3 linked regions of the Azospirillum brasilense genome follow. The protein of the gene in region 1 interacts with the protein of each later gene in a pairwise test. Links are inferred from orthologs where the notes say so. Each region holds a gene or a part of one and is shown in the gene's direction. Other genes may lie near its edges.

The links. The genes of interacting proteins can lie anywhere in the genome.
Region 2: the proteins of D3869_RS05320 (region 1) and sfsA interact in binary tests that used the Escherichia coli proteins (3 or more experiments, as listed by UniProt). The link is inferred for Azospirillum brasilense from one-to-one orthologs.
Region 3: the proteins of D3869_RS05320 (region 1) and btsR interact in binary tests that used the Escherichia coli proteins (3 or more experiments, as listed by UniProt). The link is inferred for Azospirillum brasilense from one-to-one orthologs.

Annotation. Positions count from the first base shown.
Region 1 is NZ_CP032345.1:1,082,960-1,088,237, forward strand. The notes cover bases 1,057-3,963. They hold D3869_RS05320 (glutamate-5-semialdehyde dehydrogenase), read left to right. Parts: upstream 1,057-1,823; coding sequence 1,824-3,104; downstream 3,105-3,963. Other genes in these bases: D3869_RS05315 (c-type cytochrome), read right to left, coding at 1,057-1,642; D3869_RS05325 (nicotinate-nucleotide adenylyltransferase), read left to right, coding at 3,207-3,824; rsfS (ribosome silencing factor), read left to right, coding at 3,881-3,963. Also shown: D3869_RS05310 (sulfite exporter TauE/SafE family protein), read right to left, coding at 1-656; more of D3869_RS05315, read right to left, coding at 764-1,056; more of rsfS, read left to right, coding at 3,964-4,261; 23S rRNA (pseudouridine(1915)-N(3))-methyltransferase RlmH, read left to right, coding at 4,303-4,761; gpmI (2,3-bisphosphoglycerate-independent phosphoglycerate mutase), read left to right, coding at 4,899-5,278. UniProt on the Escherichia coli protein: Catalyzes the NADPH-dependent reduction of L-glutamate 5-phosphate into L-glutamate 5-semialdehyde and phosphate. The product spontaneously undergoes cyclization to form 1-pyrroline-5-carboxylate.
Region 2 is NZ_CP032345.1:2,183,453-2,187,796, reverse strand. What follows is about bases 396-3,227. They hold sfsA (DNA/RNA nuclease SfsA), read left to right. Parts: upstream 396-1,363; coding sequence 1,364-2,092; downstream 2,093-3,227. Other genes in these bases: radC (RadC family protein), read left to right, coding at 3,070-3,227; map (type I methionyl aminopeptidase), read left to right, coding at 2,227-2,997; D3869_RS10590 (competence/damage-inducible protein A), read right to left, coding at 490-1,272; D3869_RS10595 (hypothetical protein), read right to left, coding at 396-404. Outside these bases: D3869_RS33045 (hypothetical protein), read left to right, coding at 1-106; more of D3869_RS10595, read right to left, coding at 144-395; more of radC, read left to right, coding at 3,228-3,873; D3869_RS10570 (TerB family tellurite resistance protein), read left to right, coding at 3,958-4,344. UniProt on the Escherichia coli protein: Binds to DNA non-specifically. Could be a regulatory factor involved in maltose metabolism.
Region 3 is NZ_CP032347.1:320,688-325,199, forward strand. What follows is about bases 396-3,395. They hold btsR (two-component system response regulator BtsR), read left to right. Parts: upstream 396-1,535; coding sequence 1,536-2,255; downstream 2,256-3,395. Other genes in these bases: D3869_RS23675 (sensor histidine kinase), read left to right, coding at 396-1,539; D3869_RS23685 (carbon starvation CstA family protein), read left to right, coding at 2,414-3,395. In the rest of the region: more of D3869_RS23675, read left to right, coding at 1-395; more of D3869_RS23685, read left to right, coding at 3,396-4,225; D3869_RS23690 (MFS transporter), read left to right, coding at 4,454-4,512. UniProt on the Escherichia coli protein: Member of the two-component regulatory system BtsS/BtsR, which is part of a nutrient-sensing regulatory network composed of BtsS/BtsR, the low-affinity pyruvate signaling system YpdA/YpdB and their respective target proteins, BtsT and YhjX.

The DNA of each region.
Region 1 (5,278 bases):
GCGACGGCAGCCCCGGCGTAGCCGCCGGCCATGGCGGCGACCAGCATGATCAACGCCTCGTTCCAGTAGACCGCGCCGCCGAGGACGAAGGCCACCACCGCCACCGCGTTGAGGCAGCCAGAGACCAGCGCCTTCAGCCCGTTCATCGCGTGTAGGTCGGTCAGGCCGAAGACGCCCAGCGTCGCCAGGATCAGGATGCCGATCCCCCCGCCGAAATAGCCGCCGTAGATGGCGATGAAGAACTGCACGATCAGCACCGTGTTGTGGCCGACCTTGAAGTTGCGGCGGATGTAGGCCGACACCTTCGGGCCGAAGGCGAACAGCACCGTCGCGAACAGCAGCAGCCAGGGGATGACCGCCTCGAACACGCGCTGCGGCGTCCACAGCAGGAGCAGCGCGCCCAGCAGCCCGCCGATCAGGCTGACGCCGAGGAAGGCCGGCAGGCTGACCTCCTTGATCCGTCCCAACTCCCGCCGGTAGCCGTAGGCGCTGGCCAGCGCGCCCGGCGACACCGCCACCGTGCTGGTGGCGTTGGCGTTCAGCGGCGGCACGCCGGCCATGATCAGCGCCGGGAAGGTCAGGAAGCTGCCGCCACCGGCCACGGCGTTGAGCACGCCCGCGAAGAAGGCGGAGACGATCAGCAGCAGGGTCAGCATGGGGCCACGGTCCGGCGGGTGGAAAAGCCCGCGGACTATGCCTTCTCGGCGACGCTTACGGTACTGCGTTTTCGGCGGTGCGGTATTTCACGTACGGCCGGTGGGGTCTAGCGGGTCGGGGGAAGCGTACGGAGGTACGTGACCAGGGCGCCCAGCTCGCCGTCGCTCATGGACTTGTAATAGTGATAGCCCATCGGCGGGCTCAGTCGGCTGCCGTCGGGACGTACACCCTCCGTGATGGCCTTGCCGATCTCCGCGTCGGTCCATCCGCCCAGCCCGTGCTCCTTGTCCTGCGTGATGTTGCGGGACACCGCGTTGCCCCACGGCCCGGTGAAGTTGCGCCCGCCGGCCCCCATGCGGGTCATGTCGAGCCGCCCGTCCGGCAGCATCGGCGTGTGGCACTCCATGCAGTGGCCGAGCGGCCCGGCCATGTACGCGCCGTAGGTCACCGGGTCCGTACGCGGCACCTCCGCCACCGTCCCGACCGGCGGGCCGTAGGCGGCGGGCAGCGCCATGCGGTACTCCGACTTCGGGACAGAATGCCGCACCGGCGGAACGCTGCGCAGATAGGCGACGATGGCGCGCAGGTCGCCGTCCGACAGGCCGCGGTAGAAGCCGAAAGGCATCGGCGGGCCGATCAGACTGCCGTCGGGGCGCTTGCCCTCGCGGATGGCGGTGATCAGCTGCTCGTCGGTCCAGCGCCCGATCCCCGTCTCCGGGTCCGGCGTGATGTTGGAGGCGTAGGCGGTGAAGGGGTCCTCGACGAAGGGCGTCCCGCCGGCCAGTTCGCGTCCCGCCACCGGACCGCCCGGCCCCTGCGGCGTGTGGCAGTTGCCGCAGGCGACGATTCCGTTGACCAGGGCGCGCCCCCGTTCCACAGGCGATTCCAGCGCCGTTTCGGCCCAGGCCGTCGCGATCATGCCGGACAGCATCAGGCACGCGGCGACGCTGCCGCGGCGGACAAGCCGGACCATGGGCCGGACCATGGGGTTCTCCCTCACCGATGATGCGGAAAGCCACGCTACCCCCGCAATCGGCCGCGGCACAGACGGATTGTTGAGTACACCGATCAGCAATTCGGCTTAGCCGCCATGGCTTTCGCGGAGCCGCGGGATGGGCTATGGTTCCGGCCCTTTTTGTTTGGCGAACGCCACTGGAGTGAGACCGATGTCCGCCCTGCTTGAGACCACCGACGCCTTGCACGATCAGATGCTCGCCCTCGGCCGCGCCGCCCGCGCCGCCGCGGCGGAGCTGGCGACCGTGCCAAGCCCGTCGAAGGATCAGGCCTTGCGGGCGGCGGCCGCCGCGATCCGCGCCCGCAAGGCGGAGATCCAGGCGGCCAACGACGCGGACGTCGCCGCCGCCCGGGAGCGCGGCCTCGCCGGCCCCATGATCGAGCGCTTGGCCCTCAACGACGCCCGCATCGAGGCGATGGCCAAGGGGCTGGAGGATATCGCCGACTTCCCCGATCCCATCGGCGGCGTCATCGCCGAATGGACCCGCCCCAACGGGCTGGCCATCCAGCGCGTGCGCGTGCCGCTGGGCGTGATCGGCATCATCTACGAGAGCCGCCCCAATGTGACCGCCGACGCCGGCGGCCTCTGCCTGAAGTCGGGCAACGCGGCGATCCTGCGCGGCGGCTCGGAGAGCATCCGCTCATCCCGCGCCATCGCCGCCTGTCTGGCCGACGGCCTGCGCGCCGCCGGTCTGCCGGAGGCGGCGATCCAGCTCGTCCCGACCACGGACCGGGCGGCGGTCGGCCACATGCTGACCATGCGCGATTTCATCGACGTGATCGTCCCGCGCGGCGGGAAGTCGCTGATCCAGCGCATCGCCGAGGAGAGCCGCATCCCGGTCATCAAGCATCTGGACGGCAACAACACCGTCTATGTCGACGCCGGGGCCGACCCGGAGAAGGCGCGCAAGGTGGTGATGAACGCCAAGATGCGCCGCACCTCGATCTGCGGCGCCGCCGAGACGCTGCTGGTCGACCGCCGGATCGCCGACGCCGTCCTGCCGGTGCTGGTGAAGGATCTGCTGGACGCCGGCTGCGCCGTCCGTGGCGACGCCGCCGCCCAGGCCGCCGACCCGCGCGTGACGGCGGTGACGGCGGAGGACTGGGACACCGAGTATCTCGACGCCATCATCGCCTGCGGCGTGGTGGACGGGGTGGACGGGGCGATCGACCACATCAACCGCCACGGCTCCCACCACACCGACGCCATCGTGACCGAGGACCCGTCGGCGGCGGAGCGCTTCCTCCAGCGCATCGACAGCGGCATCGTGCTGTGGAACGCCAGCACCCAGTTCGCCGACGGCGGCGAGTTCGGCATGGGTGCCGAGATCGGCATTTCCACCGACAAGTTCCACGCCCGCGGCCCGGTGGGGGCGGAGCAGCTGACCAGCTACAAGTATGTCGTGCGCGGCGATGGCCAGACGCGGCCGTAACACGTCCATCCACGAGCCCCCCTCCCAACCTCCCCCCGCTTTGCAGGGGGAGGAGTCAATCCCCTCCCCTGCGAAGCGGGGGAGGGTTAGGGTGGGGGTACCGTGAAACCACCCCCCCACCGCTACGCCGGCCCGCTCCACGCCGGCCTGCGCATCGGGCTGCTCGGCGGCTCCTTCAACCCGGCCCACGCCGGGCACCGGCACATCAGCCTGTACGCGCTGAAGGCGCTGGGGCTGGATCAGGTGTGGTGGCTGGTCAGCCCGCAGAACCCGCTGAAGCCGGTGCGGGGCATGGCACCGCTCGCCGAACGGCTGGAGGAGGCCCGGCGCACCGCCCGCCATCCGGCCATCCGGGTCACCGCCATCGAGCGCGAGCTTGGCACCCGCTACACCGCCGACACGCTGGCCAAGCTGAAGCGGCGCTTCCCGAAAACGCGCTTCGTCTGGCTGATGGGGGCGGACAATCTTCGGCAAATCCCCCGCTGGCGGCATTGGACGCGCATCTTCCGGCTGGTGCCGGTTGCAGTTCTCGCCCGTCCAACTTATTCTATGGGAGCGCTTGGTGGCATGGCCGCTCAGCGCTATGCCCGTCGCCGGGTGAGCATGCACAAGGCCAAGGGGTTGGCCGGTTCGAAAACACCGGCCTGGATTTTCCTCCGCAACCCGCTGCATCCGGCTTCGGCGACGGCGATCCGCCGGGCACGCGCCAGCGGGTCGTGACCCTGTATCGCGAGGTAGGTACCATCAACACGTTCATCGAACCGGCCGCGCCCGTTGTGCGGCCCGCGCCCGTTCCCGTTCCCCAGCCGGACGAACTGAAGGCGCTCGTCGAGAAGTCCCTGGACGACGATCAGGCCGAAGACGTCGTCGTCATCGACCTTGCCGGCAAGACCAGCATCGCCGACTACATGATCGTGGCGTCGGGCCGCAACACCCGGCACATCGCCGCCATGGCCATGAAGCTGGCCGACCGCATGAAGCAGGCCGGCCTGCGCGGCGTCGAGGTCGAGGGCCTGAACCAGTGCGACTGGGTTCTGGTCGACGCCGGGGACGTCATCATCCACCTGTTCCGCCCGGAAGTCCGGACCTTCTACAACATCGAGAAGATGTGGGGTCTTGAGACGCCGCGGCCCTCCGCCGAGCGCATGAGCGCCTGACGGACGACGCTCAGGACGGGTGACGAACGGGAGTCGGACCGATGCGTCTGTGGCTTGCCGCGGTTGGGCGGTCACGGACCGGTCCGGCGCGCGACCTGTATGACGAGTATGCCGGGCGCCTGTCCTGGCCGCTGACTCTGCGCGAGGTCGAGGTGAAGAAACGCCTCGCCTCCGACGAGTTGAAGCGGCAGGAGGCGGAGCTTCTTCTGGCCGCCATCCCCGCCGGGGCCATCGTCGTGGCCCTGGACGAGCGCGGCAAGACCATCACCAGCGAAGCCTTCGCCGCCAAGATCGGCGGCTGGCGGGACCAGGGAGCGGGCGACATCGCCTTTCTCATCGGCGGGGCCGACGGCCACGGCGACGCCGTGCGGGCGCGCGCCGATTTCCTTTTGGCCTTGGGCGCCATGACATGGCCGCATATGCTGGTGCGAGGCATGTTGGCGGAGCAAATCTACCGTGCCCAGCAAATTCTGGCCGGACACCCCTATCACCGTGCATGACTCCCATTGTGCGCGTGAGCAGGCATGCCATTTTCTGATCCGGCCCAAGGCAATAAGAACCCGGCCATAAGAAGACTGGCATCAGACCGTTCGACCGAGACCCGCAACCCGACCGTGACAGGCGTATGAGGACCGTGATGACCGAGACCAATCGTCCCCGACCCGTAGTGCTGTGCATCCTGGATGGCTGGGGCTACCGCGAGGAGCGCGAGGACAACGCCATCGCGCAGGGCAACACGCCCAACTGGGACCGTCTGTGGTCGTCGGAGCCGCGCGCCTTCCTGGAGGCCAGCGAGGAGGAGGTCGGGCTGCCCAAGGGCCAGATGGGCAACTCCGAGGTCGGTCACATGAATCTGGGCGCCGGCCGCGTCGTCCGCCAGGATCTGGTGATGATCGACCACGCCATCGTCGAGGGCGAGCTGGAGCGCAACGCCGCCCTGACCGGCCTCGCCAAGACGCTGCTGGCCTCGGGCGGGCGCTGCCACATCCTGGGCCTGCTGTCGCCGGGCGGCGTGCA
Region 2 (4,344 bases), 1.1 Mb from region 1 along the record:
GGCGGCCTTGCGGCGCAACCGCAACACCTGGCTGCCCTACGCGGCGGTCTGGGTCGCCGCCATCGTTGCGCTGGTCTGGGCGTACGACAGCTTCGGGCCGTTCTGAACGGCCCCAAGCCCGGGCGGTCGTCGCCCGGCGCCGGTCAGGGCCGCGTGTCCTCGTTCAGGGTCATGATGCCGATGCCCATCGCCACGCTGCCGAAGGTGAGGATGAGGCTGGCATACAGCATGATCGCGGCAATAATGCCGTGATCGCTGTTTCCCATCAGAGTCGCCAGATTGGCGACGTCGAGAATCAGAAGGCCCGTCGCCAAGACAACGGCCCCGGCCACGCCGGAGGCCAGATGCTTCAGCAAGAACAGGATCGCCGCTTTTTCAAAGGGTTTCATGGCACGACTTTTCATGACCGTCACGTCCCAGTGCTCAACATAGAATTACCCATGGCGGCGACAATATGACCAAGGATGGCTTGGCGTCCTAGAGACCTCTCTAGCCTTTGGTCCCCACCGTGACGTTCGGCGTACCGCCCAAGCGCAGGACGATGCCCGCCAGCTCCTCCGTCGCCGCCTCCACGCGGGCCTCGTCGATGCCGCGCAGCACGAGGCTGACGCCGAAGAAGCCGTTGCGGAAATAGGGGTAGCTGCCGATCTCCAGGTCGGCATAGCGGTCCTGCAGGGCGCCGAGGTCGGCGGCGATCTGGCCCTCGGCCAGCTCGCAGGCCACCGTGCGGGCGTGCAGGTCCGGCCCACCCTCCAGCTGCGGCAGGACGCCGTCGAGCATCGCCTGCATGATGTTGGGCACGCCCGCCATGACGAAGACGTTGCCGATGCGGAAGCCCGGCGCGGCGCTGATCGGGTTGTCGATCAGCGAGGCGCCGGCCGGGATGTTGGCCATGCGCAGCCGCGCCTCGTTCAGCTTGGACGGGTCGCCGTAATGGCGCTCCAGCCGGGCCACGGCCTCGGCGTTGCGCTCCAGCGGCACGCCGAAGGCCTTGGCGACGCAGGCGGACGTGATGTCGTCGTGGGTCGGCCCGATGCCGCCCGTGGTGAAGACGTAGCCGTAGCGGCCGCGCAGGGCGTCCAGCGCCGCGATGATCTCCTCCTCCACGTCCGGCACGACGCGCGCCTCGCGCAGGCGGACGCCGATTCCGGCCAGCTTCTCCGCGATGTGCGGCAGGTTGGCGTCCTTGGTGCGGCCCGACAGGATCTCGTTGCCGATGACGAGGACGGCGGCGGTCGGGTTGGGCATTGCGGGGGAGGCGGGCGAGGACATGCGGAGTCGGCTCGGTTCTCGGTTGGGGCGGGGATGGCGGGACCGGCGGGCTTGCCGGACGGCGGAGGCGCGCTTTAACCTAGGGCCCAAGATGCGCTTCCCCACCCCCCTCCTGCAAGGCCGCCTCGTCCGCCGCTACAAGCGGTTCCTCGCCGACGTGGACCTCGACGGCGCCCTGGTCACCGCCCATGTGCCGAACTCGGGCAGCATGATCGGGGTGGACGCCCCCGGCTCCGCCGTCTGGCTGTCGCGGTCGGACAACCCCAAGCGCAAGCTCGCCCACACGCTGGAGCTGGTCGAGGCGCTCGACGATCCGGATGTCCCCTGCCTCGTCGGCGTCAACACCTCGCATCCCAATGGGCTGGTCGCCGCCGCCATCGCCGCCGGCACCATCCCGGAGCTGGCCGGCTACGCCTGGCTGCGCCGCGAGGTGACGTACGGGCGCAACTCCCGCATCGACATCCTGCTGGAGGACGAGGCCCGGCCGCCGGCCTATGTCGAGGTCAAGAACGTCCATCTGCGCCGCCCCGCGCGGGGCGACGGGCGGGCCGCCGAGTTCCCGGACTGCGTGACCACCCGCGGCGCCAAGCATCTGGTGGAGATGGCCGAGATGGTCCGCCAGGGCGCGCGGGCGGTCATGGTCTATCTTGTGCAGCGCGCCGACTGCACCCACTTCCGAGTCGCCGCCGACATCGACCCCGCCTACGCCGCCGGATTGCGCCTCGCGCTCGAATCGGGGGTGGAAGCCGTGTGCTGGTCCTGTAGGATCACCCCGCAGGCGATCGAACTGGAACGGCCGCTGCCGATCCGCACGGATTGACCGCGATACGTGTTCACCGCCGGGCCTGCCGGCGCCTTTTCCTGGGACCTGATCTGTAAGGGACGACTCTCTTGGACCACGACGACCTCGATTCCCATCGCATCCGGATTCATGGGCCGGAGGATTTCGAGGGCATGCGCAAGGCCGGACGGCTGGCCGCGGCCACGCTCGATTTCATCACGCCCTACGTCCAGCCGGGCGTCACCACCGGCGAGCTGGACCGGCTGCTGGAGCAGTATATCCGCGACCATGGCGGCGTCCCGGCCCCGCTCGGCTACCGCGGCTTCCCGAAGGCCAACTGCATCTCCGTCAATCATGTGGTCTGCCACGGCATCCCCGGCGACAAGCGGCTGCAGAACGGCGACATCCTGAACATCGACGTCACCCCGATCCTGGACGGCTGGTACGGCGACAGCAGCCGCATGTATCTGTGCGGCGACGTCGGCGTGAAGGCGAAGAAGCTGGTCGACGTCACCTACGATGCGCTGATGATCGGCATCAATCAGGTGAAGCCGGGCGCCACGCTGGGCGACATCGGCCACGCCATCCAGACCTTCGCGGAAAGCCACCGCTATTCCGTCGTCCGCGACTTCTGCGGCCATGGGCTGGGCCGCGTCTTCCACGAGCCGCCGTCGGTCCTGCATTTCGGCAACCCCGGCACCGGTGCCGTCCTGCGCGAGGGCATGATCTTCACCATCGAGCCGATGATCAACGCCGGCCGCTACGACGTGAAGATCCTCGGCGACGGCTGGACCGCGGTGACCAAGGACAAGTCGCTGTCCGCCCAGTTCGAGCATTCCATCGGCGTGACCAAGGACGGCTGCGAGATCTTCACCCTGTCCCCCGCCGGCTTCCACAAGCCCCCCTACGCCGTCCCGGCCGAGGAAGCGACCGCAGCCGTATGATATTCCCGCGGCTGTGATTTTCCCGCGAAAGGGGTATAGTCCCGACGCACACATTCGTATGGTGGCGTCGGGATGGCGGGACGGAAGAGCGCGAAGCGATCGGGGGAAATGGAGGAGGCCCAGCCGCTTCCTGGGCTGGAGACGCCCCCGGACGTCTCCATGGAGGAGGCCCATCACGAGGCCCATCACGACGCCCATCACAAGGGCCACCGCCAGCGTCTCTACAGCCGCTTCCTCGACGCGGGACCGGACGCGCTCCAGGATTACGAACTGCTGGAGATGATCCTGTTCGCGGTCAACCCGCGCCGCGACGTGAAGCCGCTGGCCAAGGCGCTGATCCGCGATTTTGGCGACATCTGGAGCGTCGTCAACGCTCCGCCGCCCCGCCTGCGCAGCTATTGCGTGGGGGAGGTCTCGCTGGCCTCCGACAAGGCGGTCGCGACGCTGCGGGCGGTCGGGGCGGCGGCGCTGCGCGGGATGCGGCAGCGGGTGATGGACCGGCCCGTCCTGGCCAACTGGCAGTCGCTGCTCGACTACTGCACCGCCGCCATGGCCCACCAGCCGATGGAGCAGTTCCGCCTGCTCTTCCTCGACCGCAAGAACAAGCTGATCGCCGACGAGGTGCAGCAGACCGGCACGGTGGACCACACCCCGGTCTACCCGCGCGAGGTGGTGCGGCGGGCGCTGGAGCTGTCGGCCAGCGCCATCATCCTGGTGCACAACCACCCCTCCGGCGACCCCACCCCCAGCCGCGCCGACGTCGAGATGACCAAGGAAATCCTGCGCGCCGCCCACAGCCTGGGCATCGCCGTCCACGACCACGTCATCGTCGGCAAGGGCAAGCATGTCAGCTTCAAAGCCCAAGGGTTGATGTAGCCGCAACCCTGTCCTGCAGTCCCATCTTGTTGCCCGGACCGGCGCCCCCATATGTGCGGCGTTCGTCACCACAGAGGTAGCACCATGGGCCTTTTCGACATGTTCAAGGGATCGGCGCCGCTGGATCTCACCCCCCGCCGGACGCTGGTCGTCTCGCTGATCTACTGCATGGGCTCGGACGGCGAGCTGGACCCGGAGGAGGTCGGCCACCTGCTGTCCGTGATGGGCCGCAGCGCGACGCGGGAGGAGCTGGACCGCTGCTTCAAATACGCGCGCAGCACCCCGCCCGACGCCTTCCTGGCCGCCGCCACGCCGAACCTGAACGAGCAGCAGCGGCTATGCATCCTGCTGAACATGATCGACAGCGCGATGGCCGACGGCCAGGCCGAACAGGGCGAGCGTGACCTGATCGCCCGCTTCCAGCAGGCCTTCGGCCTCGACGACGCCAAGCTCGGCCCGTATTTCCAGGCG
Region 3 (4,512 bases), on another replicon or contig:
ATGGGGACCTATTTCGGGTTGCAGATCGACGATTCCATCGCCAACACCCGCGCCATCGGGGCCGTGCTGAGCGGCATCCTGGGCGGGCCGTCGGTGGGGCTGGCGGTCGGCTTCACCGGCGGTCTGCACCGCTACTCGCTGGGCGGCATGTCGGCGGTGGCCTGCGCCATCTCCACGGTGACGGAGGGGCTGATCGGCGGTCTGGTGCACCGCCACTTCGTCCGCCAGGGCCGCATCGAGCCGCTGTTCGACCCGCTGCGCGTCGGCGCCGTCACGCTGGTGGCGGAAATCGCCCAGATGCTGATCATCCTGCTGGTGGCCAAGCCCTTCCCGGCGGCGGTCCATCTGGTCGAGGTGGTGGCGCTGCCGATGATCGTCGCCAACACGCTGGGGGCGGGGCTGTTCATGCGAATCCTGATGGACCGCCGCGCCCTGATCGACAAGCAGTCGAGCGCCTTCTCCGCCAAGGCGCTGAAGATCGCCGCGCGGGCCGACGGCGTGCTGCGCCAGGGCTTCAACGAAGAGAACAGCATGCGGGTCGCCCGCATCATCTACGAGGAGACGGGCGTCGGCGCCGTCGCCATCACCGACCGCGAGAAGCTGCTGGCCTTCATCGGCGTCGGCGACGACCATCATCTGCCGGGCACGCCGATCACCTCGCCCCAGACCTACCAGGCGATCGCCAACAACCAAGTGCTCTACGCCGACGGCAATCTGGTGTCCTACAAATGCTCGATCCACCCGAACTGCCGGCTGGGCGCCTCGCTGGTGATCCCGCTGGTCGGCGAGGACGACCGGGTGATCGGCACCGTGAAGCTGTACGAGCCGAAGACCAAGCTGTTCTCCACCATCAACCGCACGCTGGGGGAGGGCATCGCCCGGCTGCTGTCCAGCCAGATCCTCGCCGGGCGCTACGAGCAGCAGAAGGCGCTGCTCGCCCAGTCGGAGATCAAGCTGCTGCACGCTCAGGTGAACCCGCATTTCCTGTTCAACGCGCTCAACACCATCTCCGCGGTCATCCGCAACGATCCGGAGCGGGCACGCCAGCTCGTGCAGAGCCTGTCGGTCTTCTTCCGCAAGAACCTGAAGCGCCCCAGCCAGGAGGCCACGGTGGCCGACGAGGTGGAGCATGTCAGCGCCTATCTCCAGATCGAGCTGGCGCGCTTCACCGGGCGCCTGTCGGTGGAGATTGACGTGCCCGAGGCTCTGCGCCACGCCCGGCTGCCGGCCTTCCTGCTCCAGCCGCTGGTCGAGAACGCCATCAAGCACGGCACGTCGCAGCTCCTCGGCCCCGGCCATGTCCGCATCGCGGCGCGGCGGGAAGGCGGCGACCTGCTGCTGGCGGTGGAGGACAACGCCGGCCTCTACGAGGAAAAGCCGGGCGGTGACGGGCTCGGCATGTCCATCGTGGACCGCCGCGTCCGCAACCGCTTCGGCGACGGTTACGGGGTGGACGTCGCCTGCGAGGCCGACGTCCTCACCCGCATCACCCTGCGCCTTCCCCTGGACATCCCTGCCGTCGCGGAGACCGCGCCATGATGACCGTCCTGATCGTGGACGACGAGCCGCTGGCCCGCGAGGAGCTGCGGCGCCTCCTGGAGGAGTTCCCCGACCTCCAGGTCGTCGGGGAATGCGCCAACGCCATCGAGGCCATCGGCGCCATCAACCGCCAGCCGCCCGACGTGGTCTTCCTCGACATCCAGATGCCGCGGGTCAGCGGGCTGGAAATGCTGAGCATGCTCGACCCGGAGCGGATGCCCCGCATCGTCTTTCTGACCGCCCACGACGAGTACGCCGTCCAGGCCTTCGAGGAGCACGCCTTCGACTATCTGCTGAAGCCGGCGGACCCGGCCCGGCTGGCGAAGACGCTGCAACGGCTGCGCCGCGAGCGGGCGCCGCAGGACCTCGCCGTTCTGAAGGACGCCGCCCCGCTGCGGCTGATCCCCTGCACCGGCCACAACCGCATCTCCCTGCTGAAGCTGGACGAGGTGGAATGCGTGGCCTCCAAGGCGAGCGGCGTCTTCGTCGTCGGTGCCGACGGCGAGGAACGCTTCACCGAGCTGACCCTGCTGACCTTGCAGGAGCGCACCCCGCTGGTGCGCTGCCACCGGCAATATCTGGTCAACCCCGACCGCATCCGGGAAATCCGCCTGATCGACAACGGTCTGGCGGAAATCCAGACGCTGGGCGGCCAGAGCATCCCGGTCAGCCGCCGCTTCCTCGGCCCGCTGAAGGAACGGCTGGGCATCGGTTGATTTTCCCTCTCCCGCCCCGGGAGAGGGGAAGACAGCCTCCACCGCTCACCCCCGCTTTCCGACCGCTCGCCACGCCATGGCGCCGCTCCGGGGAGGGCACCACACGAAGGGTGAAACCCGGCCTACCGTGACGGCAGTTCCTTCCAAGGAGAGCTGTCATGGATCACGCCCTAACATTTGTGATCGCGACACTCTGCATCCTCGCCCTCTGCTACCGCTTCTACGGCGTGTTCTTTGTGCGCAAGGTGCTCCGTGCCGATGATTCCGAGGTGACGCCGTCCCACATCCTGGCCGACGGGCGAAACTATGTTCCCACCAAGAAGTGGGTGAACGCCGGCCAGCATTTCGCGGCGATCGCCGCCGCCGGCCCGCTGGTCGGCCCCGTGCTGGCCGCGCAGTTCGGCTATCTGCCGAGCTTCCTGTGGCTGCTGATCGGCTGCGTCATCGGCGGCGCGGTGCACGACACGGTCGTGCTGTTCGCCTCGATGAAGCACAAGGGCCAGTCCCTGTCGGAGGTTGCCAAGGCCGAACTCGGCCCGGTCGCCGGCTGGTGCACCGGTCTGGCGATGCTGTTCATCATCACCATCACCATGGCCGGCCTGTCGATGGTCGTCGTCCATGCGCTGGAACGCAACGCCTGGGGCGCCTTCGCGGTCTTCATGACGATCCCGATCGCCGTCGCGCTCGGCCTCTACGAGAAGATCACCGGCTCGTCCAAGGGCGCCACGCAGGTCGGCATCGCCGCCATCGCCGCCTCCGTCTTCGCCGGCCCCTACATCCAGGGCACGGTGCTGGGCAGCTGGCTGACGCTGCACGCTGAGACGGTCGCGCTGATCCTGCCGATCTACGCCTTCTTCGCCACGGCGCTGCCGGTGTGGATGCTGCTGACCCCGCGCGGCTACCTGTCGAGCTTCATGAAGATCGGCGTGTTCGGCGCGCTCGTCGTCGGCGTCGTTTTCATCAATCCGGAAATCCGCTTCCCCGCGCTCACCGACTTCATCCATGGCGGCGGCCCGGTGCTGGCCGGCCCGGTGTGGCCGTTCATCTCGATCACCATCGCCTGCGGCGCCATCTCCGGCTTCCACGCCTTCATCGGCTCGGGCACCACGCCGAAGCTGATCGACAAATGGAGCGACATCCGCACCGTGGCCTTCGGCGGCATGCTGGCGGAATGCGTGGTCGGCGTCATGGCGCTGATCGCCGCCACCTCCCTGCACCCGGCCGACTATTTCGCCATCAACTCCTCGCCCGCCGCCTTCCAGGCCCTGAACATGCAGGTTGTCGATCTGCCGCGGCTCAGCCAGGAAATCGGCCTCGACCTCTACGGCCGCACCGGCGGCGCGGTGACGCTCGCGGTCGGCATGACGGAAATCTTCACCCGCATCCCGTGGTTCGGCACGCTGGCCTCCTACTTCTTCCAGTTCGTCGTGATGTTCGAGGCGGTCTTCATCCTGACCGCGGTGGACAGCGGCACCCGCGTGGCCCGCTACCTGATCCAGGACCTGGGCGGCGACCTCTATGCCCCGCTGAAGCGTCTCGACTGGGTGCCCGGTTCGATCGCCGCGAGCGTGCTGGCCTGCGTGGCCTGGGGTTACCTGCTGACGTCGGGCGACATCAACTCGGTGTGGGCGCTGTTCGGGGTGTCGAACCAGCTCATGGCCTCGGTCGGCCTGATCATCGGCGCCACGATCATCCTGCGCCTAGGCCAGAAACGGGTCTACATGCTGACCTGCCTCGTCCCGCTGGCCTACCTGTTCGTGACGGTGAACTACGCCGGCTACTGGATGATCACCAACGTCTATCTGAACCCGCTGGCCAAGGGCTACAACGTCTTCAACGCCGGCATCTCGATCATCATGCTGTCGCTCGGCTTCGTGATCCTGATCGCCGCCCTCAAGAAGTGGAAGGAACTCCTGCGCATCCGCAAGGACACCCTGCCTGAGACGCTGATCGCCACCCCGGCGGAATAGCCGGACACCGGGCAAGCCGCCCGGAGACGATCAAGCGCTCAACCGGAAGAGGTATCGCTGCTCCCCCAGCGGTACCTCTTCTGCATTTCTGTGGAATGGCTGGGACGCCACCGAATCCGCGAATTACAAGGGTTGATTCGCCATCCGGCGGGTGCCATCCAAGGGCCGGCGCCGTGGCCTCCGGGCTGCGGCGCCGGTTTTTCATGAAAGGAACGGGTGGTCGGACACATGCCGCAGGTTGCACGGTCGGTACTTTCGCTCCTGCTCGGGGTCGCTTTCCTGATGCT